3 regions of the Rahnella sp. 1L-D-7-B-C2 genome follow, and region 3 is predicted to be linked to each of the others. Evidence: predicted binding sites of a transcription regulator. Region 3 holds the regulator's gene; each other region holds the start of a gene.
What was found. Region 3 encodes CRP, which controls carbon source genes, mostly activating them, when cyclic AMP is high. Its sites were predicted from a motif close to ATGTGANNNNNNTCACAT; they were not measured.

Region 1 (4,176 bases), on a different contig from region 3:
CTCTTACGGCGTCGGCAACGCACCGCAAAAAGGGGATTTGCTGAAAGTGCTGAAAGACGCGTCTGAGCGTGGCATTGTGGTGGTAAACCTGACGCAATGTATTTCGGGGCGCGTGAACATGGGCGGATATGCCACCGGCAACGCGCTGGCGCATTCCGGCGTGATCAGCGGTTTTGATATGACCGTCGAGGCCGCGCTGACAAAGCTGCATTATCTGCTTAGCCAATCGCACACGCCGGAAGAAATCCGCGAACTGATGCAGAAAAACCTGCGCGGCGAGCTCACCGAATAAGGGTCAATATGAAATCTGCATTGTTGCTGGTCGATCTGCAAAATGATTTTTGTCAGGGCGGCGCGCTAGCCGTCGCTGAGGGTGACGCCACGATTACGATCGCTAATCAAATGATGGCGTGGTGTAAGAAAAAGGATGTCGCCGTCGTGGCGTCACAGGACTGGCACCCCGCCAAACATCGCAGCTTTGCGGCAAATTCCCATACTGAAGCCTGGACCGTCGGCGAGCTGAACGGACTGCAGCAGGTCTGGTGGCCGGTGCACTGCGTGCAGAATGAACCCGGCGCCGAGTTTCATCCGGCGTTGGAAACAAAACGTCTGGATTTCGTGGTGCAAAAAGGCACGAATATGGATATCGACAGCTACAGCGCGTTTTATGACAACGGGCATCTTGCCGCTACCATGCTCAATGACTGGCTGAAAGCCGCTAAGATCACCCATCTCTACGTCATGGGTCTCGCGACGGATTACTGTGTGAAATTCACCGTACTCGACGCGCTGGCGCAGGGATATAAAGTTACCCTGCTCACCGACGGCTGTCGTGGCGTGAATCTGGCACCGCAGGACAGTGATGAAGCCATAAAGGCGATGCAACTGGCGGGCGCGAAAGTGAGTACCTCAGCAGCAGTGTTGGGGTAAGTCATCACTGATTTTTAATGTTAAAAAAGGCGCTATTGAGCGCCTTTTTCATAGGTAACGAAAACCGAAGATCACTCCGGTCTTAGCCGGATCAGTGTCTCTTGCACAAACTGCTGCTTCAGTTCCTGCTTACTTTTGGTGACGATTTGTCCGTCGGTGCCAATGCTCATATGTTGAGCATCAACGTTATGACGCGACTGGTACAACATCACCGCCTGCAGGCTATGTTCTTTTTGTTCCGGGGTCAGTGCAACGCCGTCGGGCCATTTGCCCAGTTCTACTGCCAGTGCCAGACGCGCATAGATTTCCGGCGTCATCACATCAATGAGTTGGTTAATTTCCATCTGCTACCCCTTGCTCGCAGCAATTATTCAAGGTGTTTTGAATAATTGCTGAATCGATTTTGTCGGTAAAATTACGCACTACAGCTGCTGCATTTAGCCTGCAGTTTTATTGCCATTTTCGCCATCGATAAAACTCATCGATGCAGAATTCACGCAATAACGCTCACCGGTTGGCTGCGGACCATCCGGAAAAACGTGACCTAAATGCGCTTCGCAATTAGAACAACGAATTTCCACACGCGCCATGCCATGGGTGTTATCCGTCAGGTATTTGATCGCATAATGATGCACTGGCTGATAGAAGCTGGGCCAGCCGCATCCGGAATCGTATTTGGTATCTGAGTAGAACAAGCGCGCGTTGCAAACCAGGCAGTGGTAAATACCTTCACGTCTGTTATGCAACAGTTTGCCCGTGTACGGAGGTTCAGTACCGTGCTCCTGCGTCACATGACGTTGAATTTCAGTAAGTTGTTCGAGTGAGGAAGAGGATTCAGGTTCATTGCTCATAATTTTCGTTCTCTGACGAATAGAAAAATCAACTAAAATAACAGTTTATAATAACAAAAAATTAACAACGAATCTGTCTGTTTTGTCCTAAACTGTAGGGCATCAGCGTTAGCCAGCTCCAACTTGTGATGGCGATCACACTCCTGATGTTCCGACTCTTTATATTCTGTTTTTCGCCCCCATGTGGTTGTGAGCCGATTAAAAAAACGGAACGTGCAATTAGCGAACAAAAGTAGGTCGTCCCTTTGACTTACAGCAATAATTGACACGATTCCGCTTGACGCTCAGCAAGGTTTTTGTAATTTTACAACCAACCTTTTATTCACTAAAAAAATAGCTGGTGGAATATATGACTATCAAAGTAGGTATCAACGGTTTTGGCCGTATCGGTCGCATTGTTTTCCGTGCTGCTCAAGAACGTTCTGACATCGAGATCGTAGCAATCAACGATCTGTTAGACGCAGAATACATGGCATACATGCTGAAGTACGACTCAACTCATGGTCGTTTCAACGGTACCGTAGAAGTGAAAGACGGTCACCTGGTTGTTAACGGCAAAACCATCCGTGTTACCGCTGAGCGTGATCCAGCTAACCTGAAATGGAATGAAGTTAACGTTGATGTTGTTGCTGAAGCAACTGGCCTGTTCCTGGACGACGCGACTGCACGTAAGCACATCACTGCTGGCGCTAAGAAAGTTGTTCTGACTGGTCCATCTAAAGATGACACCCCTATGTTCGTTATGGGTGTGAACCATAAAGAATACGCTGGCCAGGAAATCGTTTCTAACGCTTCTTGCACCACTAACTGCCTGGCACCACTGGCAAAAGTGATCAACGACAACTTCGGTATCGTTGAAGCGCTGATGACCACTGTTCATGCAACTACCGCTACTCAGAAAACTGTCGATGGCCCGTCTCACAAAGACTGGCGCGGCGGCCGCGGCGCATCCCAGAACATCATCCCTTCTTCTACCGGTGCCGCTAAAGCAGTGGGTAAAGTAATCCCAGCTCTGAACGGTAAACTGACTGGTATGGCGTTCCGCGTTCCTACCCCTAACGTTTCCGTTGTTGACCTGACTGCACGTCTGGAAAAACCAGCAACCTACAAAGAAATCTGCGCAGTAATCAAAGCAGCTTCTGAAGCAGGCGATCTGAAAGGCGTTCTGGGTTACACCGAAGACGACGTCGTATCTACCGACTTCAACGGCGAAAAACTGACTTCAGTATTTGATGCTAAAGCAGGTATCGCTCTGAACGACAACTTTGTGAAACTGGTTTCCTGGTACGACAACGAAACTGGCTACTCTAACAAAGTATTGGATCTGATTTCTCACGTTTCCAAGTAATTGGCAATGTTGATGAACTGATTAAAGGGCGACGCGAGTCGCCCTTTTGCTTTCTGTCAGATGCACTTTTTTATCAGGCACATGAGTGCGATCAATCTTAAAGCTTTGGTTCATCTGTAGTCTTGGTTCTTATCATCGTAATTATTTATCTACCCGATATAAAATCAACAGGACACCAGATAATGATCGAGCAACTCTTTTCCCTACCCGTTGTAAACCAAATCTCAACCACCATCAGCCAGCGTCAAAAAGATGAACTCCCGGTGATTGTGGTTTCTCATCCTAAAGTTCGTGCAGCCGTTGCCTTACAGGGCGCGCATCTGTTGACATGGCAGCCTGAAGGCGAGGAACCTGTTTTATGGATGAGCAGCGCCAGCGCATTCAAAGAAGGCGTGGCAATCCGTGGCGGTATCCCAATTTGCTGGCCGTGGTTTGGTCCTGCCGGTAAACCTTCGCATGGTTTCGCACGTAACATGCCGTGGGAACTGACTGATCACAAAGAAAACGATCAGGGCGTGGTATTAACGCTGACGCTGAAAAGTTCAGAAGAAACACTGGCACTCTGGCCGCATGATTTCACGCTCACCGCACGGTTTACGTTGGGTGAAATCTGCCATATTGAACTGGAGTCCACCGGTGACTTCGAGGCGAACAGCGCCCTGCACACTTATTTCAACATCGGCGATATCGCAGATGTCAGCATTAAAGGCCTGGGCGGCAGCTTCATCGATAAAGTCGACGGCGCGAAAGCCAAGCAGGAAACTGGAGATCTGACCTTCTCCGGTCAGACTGACCGCATTTACACCCAGCCGCAGGCGACCAGCGAAATCATCGATCCCGTGCTTAAACGTACGCTGGTGATAGCCCATGAGAATAATGCAGACGTGGTGGCGTGGAACCCTGGCGCGCAACTGTCTGTCAGCATGGCCGATATGCCGGATGACGGCTATAAGACTATGGTCTGTGTAGAAACCGCACAAGTTTCCCATACACATACGTCTTCGCATGCTGCACCTGCGCGTCTGGCTGTGACGTTCTCACTGCGTA
Region 2 (4,176 bases), on a different contig from region 3:
CGCGCCATACGACGCCGCTCAAACGCGCGCAGTCCGGCGTGGACAGTTTGCTGCACATTCTTGATTGGATCCCGGTGCGTCTGGCCGGTGTGGCATATGCGCTGCTCGGGCACGGCGAAAAAGCATTACCGGCATGGTTTGCCTCGCTTGGAGACATTCATTCTTCGCAATATCACGTGCTGACCCGTCTGGCGCAGTTCTCACTGGCGCGCGATCCGCATATGGATCCGGTGCAGACGCCGCGCGCTGCCGTCGGGCTGGCGCGTAAAGTCACCATGATTATTCTGGTCGTGGTGGCGCTGCTGACGATTTATGGTGCGCTGATTTAACGCCACTGTTTCGCTGCCTCAGCGTCATCTCTGAACTAATAAAAAAAAGTCCGGCTCATTCACATGGCCGGGCTTTTTATTGCCTTCTCTTAACGGCTTTTCTGAAGCGTTATACCTGTTTTTGCAGGGTCAGCGGGCGGTTATCGGCGGCGGGTTCGCCGAAGTCCGGCTGCCCGTTGTCGTCCCAGCGAATGTTTTTAATCCGGGTATGACGGTTCGGGTCATACAAAGGATCGCCTTCAATTTCGGTGTAATTTCGCGCGTGATAAACCAGTACATCGTCACCCTCTTCGTTGCGGGTAAAGCTGTTGTGGCCGGGGCCAAATTGTTTATTCTGCGTGTGAGTGGTGAATACCGGATGCAGAGATTTATGCCACGAAGACGCATCCAGCAGATTGCTGTGCGCATCAGCGGTGAGCAACCCGATACAGTAATTCTCATCGGTAGCGCTGGCGGAATAGGTGATGAAAATCTTATCGCCATGAGTTATCACCGCAGGTCCTTCGTTCACCCAAAAGCCGATAATTTCCCAGTCCAGTTCAGGTTTACTGAGCATCACCGGCGGCGATTTTAGCGTCCACGGATTTTCCATTTCGGCAATGTACAGATTGGAGTTGCCGCGGATAGCCGGGTCTTTCTGCGCCCACAGGTAATAGCTTTTTCCCTGATGCTCGAAATGCGTGGCATCAAGTGAAAAACTGTCGATCGGTGTTTGGACCTGCCCCTTTTCGATCCATTTTCCCCTTAGCGGATCGGCATCTTCACACACCAGCGCATACATACGGTGCTGAAACAGTCCGTCCTTAATCTCCTGCGACGGCGCGGCAGCGTAGTAAATCACCCATTTTCCGTCGATGAAATGCAGCTCCGGTGCCCAGATAAGTGCGCTCATCGGGCCGCTGTCGGGTTTGTGCCAGACGATTTTTACCGGCGTATCAGCAAGACCGGTCAGCGTTTTTGAGCGGCGGATTTCCAGCCGGTCATATTCCGGCACCGAGGCGATAAAATAATAATACCCATCGTTGTCCAGCCAGATATGCGGATCAGCACGTTGTTCGATGAGCGGGTTTGGGTAATTACTCATGTTTTAGCTCCTTGCTGTGAAGCGGGAGGGTGCCCGCGTCAGGTGCATTTTTCGTGTCGTGGTATTCATTCAGCTCGCGGTAATTGCGGCGGCGGATTTCCAGATCTGACTGGATGGTGCGCATCATTTCCCGGTCGACTTTCAGTAAGCGTACAACGCCTGCGGTGATGAGATAGCCAATGCCGGGGATAACCGTGAATAACAATACAATCCCGTTGATGGCGTGATCACTCTGGCGCGCCGCGCCGGCGTCGTAGCCATAGCCAGAAAGCAGGAAGCCAACCATTGCCCCTGCCACGGCGAGACCGCATTTCAGGAAGAACAGATTACCGGAGAAGCTGATGCCGGTGATGCGTTTGCCGGTTTTCCATTCGCCGTAGTCATCCACGTCGGCCATTAATGACCAGTGCAGCGGAGAAGGAAGCTGATGCATGATGTTCAGGACGAAGTAGGCGACCAGAATCAGCGTCGTGGCATGCGGATCAAGGAAATAGAAGCCGCAGGAGAAAATGGTCAGGATAATGTTGGCCCAGAAGAACACTTTAAGTTTACAGAATTTATCGGTCAGCGGCTTCGCCAGCGCGCTGCCAATCATCATGCCCACCACGCCGAGGCTGATGAACATGCTGGCGAACGAGGTAGATTTCTCCATCACCCAGGTGACGTAATACATCGTTGCCGCCATACGGATAAAGCCCGGGCAGACGTTGCAGAAGGTCAGCAGCAGAATGCGCACCCACTGGTCGTTTTTCCAGATGTCTTTCAGGTCAGATTTCAGCGCATGTTTAGACGGCACCGCAGGCTGGATACGTTCTTTCACGAAGCTGAAACAGAACAGGAACATGAACAGCGCAATGATCGCCATCACGCCCATCGACATCTGGTAGCCCTTGGCTTTGTCCGCACCGCCAAACCAGTCGGCCATTGGCAGTAATGTAGAAGACAAGATCAGCGTCGCGATCCCCACCATAAAGAAGCGATAAGACTGGCAGGCGACACGTTCGTGCGGATCCGCTGTGATAACGCCGCCCAGCGAGCAGTAAGGGATGTTAATAGCCGTGTAGGTTAGTGACATCAGGAAGTAGGTGACAAAGGCATAGATAACCTTGCTGTTGTAGGTCCACTCCGGCGTCGTGAACATCAGCACGCTGAACAGGACGTAAGGCACCGATATCCATAACAAATAGGGGCGGAACCGACCCCAGCGGGTAGTCGTACGGTCGGCAATCGCGCCCATGATCGGGTCAGTGACGGCGTCGATCACACGCACCGACAGCAGTAATACACCGACCAGCGCCGGGGCAAGGCCGAAAACGTCGGTATAAAAGTAATTAAGAAACAGCATGATGGCGCCGCCAATCATGTTGCATCCCGCGTCCCCCATGCCGTACGCCACTTTCTCTTTGAATGACAGCGCGCCTTCCTTCATGGATGTTCTCTCCGGCTATTGGTTAAAAAGAGTGATGTTACGAAACTGTTTGTTAGTAAAGAGTATTGGCGCGGTAGGGGCTGAGGAGTCAGGAGGTAAGAGTCATGAAGATGGACGTTTTAGTCATGCTGGGCAAAGTGTGACCCAGATAACAAAGCGCCCCGGCCAGGAAATCGGACCGGGGCGCTTAAGAGTTTAAGCCTTTAACAACTCTGACTTAATTTCAGGCTTTAACGGACTTTCCGCTTTGCTGATTTTTGACCCAGTACCCGAGGCCCAGAATCACCAGCCAGACAGGGATAAGCCATACGGAAATGGCCATGCCTGGTGTGATCGCCATAATCACCAGAATCGCTGCCATGAACAGCAAGCAAATATAGTTACCCACCGGATACAGCAACGCCTTGAACTTGGTATCGATCCCTTCGCGGCGCATCGCCTGACGGAATTTCATGTGCGCGAGGCTTATCATCGCCCAGTTGATGACCAGTGCAGAAACCACCAGCGCCATCAGCAGCCCGAAAGCTTCGCCCGGCATCAGATAGTTAATCAGTACACAGAGCGCCGTAGTGGCCGCAGAGACCATAATAGAGGCGACCGGCACACCACGTTTGTCGACATTCAGCAGTGCTTTTGGTGCATTACCTTGCTGAGCCAGACCAAACAGCATACGGCTGTTGCAGTACACGCAGCTGTTATAGACCGACAGTGCAGCAGTCAGGATCACCACGTTGAGGGCGTTTGCCACCAGCGCATCACCCAGATCATGGAAGATCAGAACGAACGGGCTGGTGTCCGGCCCTACGCGGGTCCACGGCATCAGGGAAAGCAAGACAGCCAGTGAGCCCACATAGAAAATCAGGATACGGTAAATAACCTGATTGGTGGCTTTAGGAATGCTTATCTCCGGGTTATCGGCTTCTGCGGCGGTGATACCCACCAGCTCCAGCCCCCCAAATGAGAACATGATGATAGCCATCATCATTACCAGCCCGGTCATGCCATGGGGCAGGAAGCCACCTTGCTCCCAGAGGTTACGTACTGTCGCCTGCGGACCAGCAGTGTCGCTGAACAGCAACCAGCCCCCGAAGAGGATCATGGCCACTACCGCGACGACCTTGATGATTGCAAACCAGAACTCCATCTCACCAAAGACTTTAACGTTGGTCAGGTTGATGGCGTTGATCAGCACGAAGAACACAGCCGCAGAAGCCCAGGTTGGGATCTCCGGATACCAGAATTGAATATATTTACCGACGGCGGTCAGCTCTGCCATTGCCACCAGCACGTACAGCACCCAGTAGTTCCAGCCAGAAGCAAAACCGGCAAAGCCA
Region 3 (4,176 bases):
GGATTTGCGCCACCCACGGAAGTACCAGAACATGTCCATCGGTCTGGCGATAAGCGCGTGTTTTGAAAAGACGTGGAGATTCCAAAGAGGGCCCGTCCTGGCCCTCTTTGGGCGGTTTCGGCGCAAGGAGTTAAGCGATCACTGCTGGTGAGAAACCGAAATATTCTCGGTCTGCTTTAAAGGAACTTGAAAGGGGACTCCCCCTTCACGCCTTCCGCGTCAACCAGATCCCATGATGCGGTCTCTGTTTCCACGCCAGTGAAGAAATCGTATGCATGACGCTCAGATGTGAAATCACACGCCGCAGGTGGCGCTCCATCTCGGTCAGCGGCATATCAGGGTGCAATTCCGGCGCGTTGATTAGCTGAGCCTCGCTGCTCGGACCGTCGTAGATCAGTCGCTGCTGGCAGCTTTGCAGCGCGATTTCACTAGTCTGCAAATACTCCGTCGCCAGAGCCTCCGGCAGCATGTAATGCTCGCGCGCCAAAATGGTCATCGCGTTGATGTGCTCTACCACGAACTGACTGTGCGTCACCCACAAACGCATATCTGCCAGATAATGCGAGTTAAACCCCGGTTCCTGCATCGCCTGATTCAGCGAGGTGAACAGCTTGTTGTGCGCCTGATTGACCTGCATACGGGCGTAGGCCAGTTTTACGGCGTCTGGATTATCTTGCAGGAGTAACCGGATCGCTTCCTGATCGGTTTCCAGCGCCTGATGGGCATTTTGCCGCAACAATCCGCTTTGCCACTGCGGCCACAGCCAGATGGTGCCGCCGAAAGCCAGTGCACAGCCGATGAGCGTATCGATCAGCCGTGGCACCAGGAAATGTACGCCATTCATCGCCAGCAGTTGCAGGGTGTAGACCGCCGTGACCGTCATCCCGACCATCGCCAGCCCGTAGTTTTTACGCAGCACCGTGTATGACATCAGGGTGATCACCAGCATGCAGAACAGCGTGATGCCCTCCGGCAGCTCCAGTTTCAGCAATCCGGCGGCGATCAGCAATCCGGCGAGTGTGCCGAGCGCACGGTGCTGGATCCTCACGCGGGTGGCGTTATAGCCGTTCTGGCTGACCAGCATGATGGTCAGTAAAATCCAGTAAGGTTTTGGCAGATTGAAGAACAGACCGAGGCTGCTGCCGATGGCCAGAATGATGCCTAGTCGCGTGGCATTACGCAGGGCGATGGACTTGAAAGACAGATAGCTTTTCAGTGCTGGCCAGAAAGGCAGACGTGGCTGAGAGTTCATCAGATCACGGCGGTACAGCGGGCGCTGAGTACGCAACAGGCGCGCAATGCGGCTGAAGTGGTAATAGCAAAACTGGCCGACCGGATTATCCGGGTTGCGCGCGGCGATTTTTTCCAGCGCCGCCAGCTCGTTCGCCATCGTGAAACGTTCGGAAAGCCGGTGATAAAGAATATCGTCGGCAATCACGCGTAGCCTGGCGGAAATCACCTGCGCATTGCGGCGGATCACCGCCTCGGCATGGCTTTCTTCCACCAGCTTTTGCACTTCTTCCGGCTGATGCAGGCTGACCGTGATGTGCTCTTGTAAATCGAGCGCCACCTGAAAACGCTGGAACAGCCGTTTGTGGTGATGATGTCCGTGCTGCGGCAGCATGTGCAACTGCTGATAGAGCAGGGCGATAAGATCGATGACCTGCTGCTGACGCTCAAGCAGCGGCGGTAAAGCGGTTTCGGGATCAGTATGCTGCGTCAGCAAGCTGTATTTGGCTTCGAAATAATCAGCCAGTTGCAGATACAGCTGGCTGAGGGTTTCACGCATCGGCTGTTCTTTAGAGATACGAAACCACGCCCAGTTGAACAGCCCGTACCAGGCCGTGCCTGCGGCGAACAGCGCGGGTGCCTGCCACATCGGCCTGATGCCGACCATGCTCAGGGTAAAGATGGTCGCCACCAGCGCGCCGGGCAACAGACGCGCGTGCAGCGGGCTGATTTCACCGGTGACGCCGAGCAGTAAGGCGAGAGAGAGCATGATGAGCGGTAGCGGGATGTGCCAGTTTTCCAGCATCAGTTGCAGCAAAATACTGCTCACCGCAAACAGCGAGCCACCGATGATCAGACGTTTGAAGAAGCGTTTGTGCGGCGTATCGAGACCGGCGACGTTACAACAGGCGGGGCAGAGGGAGAACAGCAACCCCATTTGCAGATTACCGAACAGCCAGCACAGGCCGACCGGCAAACATAACACCAGCGTCTGGCGCAGTGCGTAATTCACTTCGGGGTGATAAAACAGCCTTCGCCATAGCGTCATAACTGAAGCTTAGCCCATAAAAAAGGCGCGACAGTAAGCTGCCGCGCCTATTTTTGAGGGATTAACGTGTGCCGTAGACGACAATCGTTTTACCGTGTGCGGAGATCAGGCTCTGATCTTCCAGCATTTTAAGAATGCGGCCGACGGTTTCACGGGAGCAACCGACGATCTGACCGATTTCCTGGCGGGTGATTTTAATCTGCATCCCGTCCGGGTGGGTCATTGCATCTGGCTGTTTGGCCAGATTCAGCAAGGTTTGAGCGATACGGCCCGTTACGTCGAGGAAAGCGAGGTTACCGACTTTCTCAGACGTCATTTGCAGACGGTTTGCCATCTGCGCGGAGAGGCGCATCAGAATGTCCGGGTTAACCTGAATCAGCTGGCGGAATTTTTTATAAGAAATTTCAGCCACTTCACAGGCAGTTTTAGCACGTACCCAGGCACTGCGTTCCTGACCTTCTTCGAAGAGTCCCAGCTCGCCGATGAAGTCACCTTGGTTAAGGTAGGAAAGTATCATCTCTTTGCCTTCTTCATCTTTAATCAGGACGGCAACCGACCCTTTCACGATGTAGTAAAGCGTTTCGGCTTTTTCACCTTGGTGAATCAGCGTACTTTTAGAAGGATACTTATGTATATGACAGTGAGACAGGAACCATTCAAGAGTCGGGTCTGTTTGTGGCTTGCCGAGAACCATTTGCTATTATCCTCTGTTATTATCGCTGCCCAAAATCACAGGGCTCAGAGTTCCCTGTACGGCGTCTGAATATTAATGCGCCCTTTCAGCATATAGCTCCCCAGAAATGCTGCAAGCGGATGTCGGAGTGAAACCGGCTATATATTGCCGTTATCACCTTGGGTTCTGTTCTTAAACCACGAAAACCGTCACCGCAATTTGCTGGAAAGTATGTTTCGGCTTTGTTTGTAACACAGGTTTGCAATGCTGTCTTGTGTTGTCTCGCTTCAGCATGATGGCGATCGGGTTACGTTGCCAGTTTTTAGGTGAAAGGGTAGTCTGGGGGGAAAATTTGATTCTTAAGAGCGCCGGGAGATAAGCAAATGCACGCACGCGTAAAATGGGTGGAAGGTCTGACGTTTTTAGGTGAATCCGCGTCAGGTCATCAGGTTTTAATGGATGGCAATGCGGGCGATAAAGCCCCCAGCCCGATGGAAATGTTACTGATGTCTGCGGGCGGTTGCAGCGCGATCGACGTGGTGTCGATTTTGCAAAAAGGCCGCAATGACGTCCGGGATTGTGAAGTAAAATTGACTTCAGAGCGTCGCGAAGAAGCGCCGCGTCTGTTCACGCACATCAATCTGCACTTTATCGTCACCGGCAAAGATCTGACCGATAAGATCGTCGAACGCGCCGTCAGCCTTTCTGCCGAGAAATATTGTTCTGTTTCTCTGATGCTGGGCAAAGCCGCGACGATCACCCACAGTTTTGAAGTGATTGAAGCCGAATAGGTCACGACCAGTCATACGACTGGCACTGATGGCGCAGTAAATCCAAAAACCGCCGCGCGGCAAACGTCAGCGGCGATTTTTGCGAATAGAGCACACAGTATTCCGCCTGCGGCAGAGTGTCGATTTTCAGCAGGCACAACGGGTCCTGCAAACCGAACGGCGCCCGCATCGCCCGCGCCACGACGGTCAGATAATCCGACTGCAATACCATATTCAGCCCGCACACTACCGAATCGGTGCGCACCGGCGTTTCACTTCCTGCCAGATAAAAACCGTCCGCCAGCTGTAGCTGCTGGTAGTAACCCATATCCGTTTCCGGCAATACCCAGCGCGCATCCTGCAATTCTTCCAGCCGTGTGGCATTGGCCAGCGGATGACCGCGACGGGCGATAATCCCGAACGGCGCGGTGAACAGCGGTTCGCGCACCAGATCT

Region 1: the regulator CRP is predicted to act here: its motif matches at 1,905-1,922, upstream of msrB (peptide-methionine (R)-S-oxide reductase MsrB).
Region 2: the regulator CRP is predicted to act here: its motif matches at 2,980-2,997, upstream of AC0Z7K_RS15215 (glycoside-pentoside-hexuronide (GPH):cation symporter).

What each region holds. Positions count from the first base shown of each region.
Region 1 covers NZ_JBXAVQ010000016.1:157-4,332, reverse strand. Annotated here, with positions in the region: gene ansA (asparaginase) at 1-292, shown strand, start outside; gene pncA (bifunctional nicotinamidase/pyrazinamidase) at 301-930, shown strand; gene AC0Z7K_RS19585 (YeaC family protein) at 1,002-1,274, opposite strand; gene msrB (peptide-methionine (R)-S-oxide reductase MsrB) at 1,368-1,781, opposite strand; gene gapA (glyceraldehyde-3-phosphate dehydrogenase) at 2,131-3,129, shown strand; gene AC0Z7K_RS19570 (D-hexose-6-phosphate mutarotase) at 3,312-4,176, shown strand, end outside.
Region 2 covers NZ_JBXAVQ010000008.1:195,191-199,366, reverse strand. Annotated here, with positions in the region: gene ampE (beta-lactamase regulator AmpE) at 1-329, shown strand, start outside; gene AC0Z7K_RS15220 (glycoside hydrolase family 43 protein) at 439-1,413, opposite strand; gene AC0Z7K_RS15215 (glycoside-pentoside-hexuronide (GPH):cation symporter) at 1,406-2,842, opposite strand; gene aroP (aromatic amino acid transporter AroP) at 3,066-4,176, opposite strand, start outside.
Region 3 covers NZ_JBXAVQ010000004.1:347,548-351,723, forward strand. Annotated here, with positions in the region: gene AC0Z7K_RS10025 (YccS/YhfK family putative transporter) at 206-2,278, opposite strand; gene crp (cAMP-activated global transcriptional regulator CRP) at 2,340-2,972, opposite strand; gene AC0Z7K_RS10035 (OsmC family protein) at 3,335-3,742, shown strand; gene AC0Z7K_RS10040 (LysR substrate-binding domain-containing protein) at 3,744-4,176, opposite strand, start outside.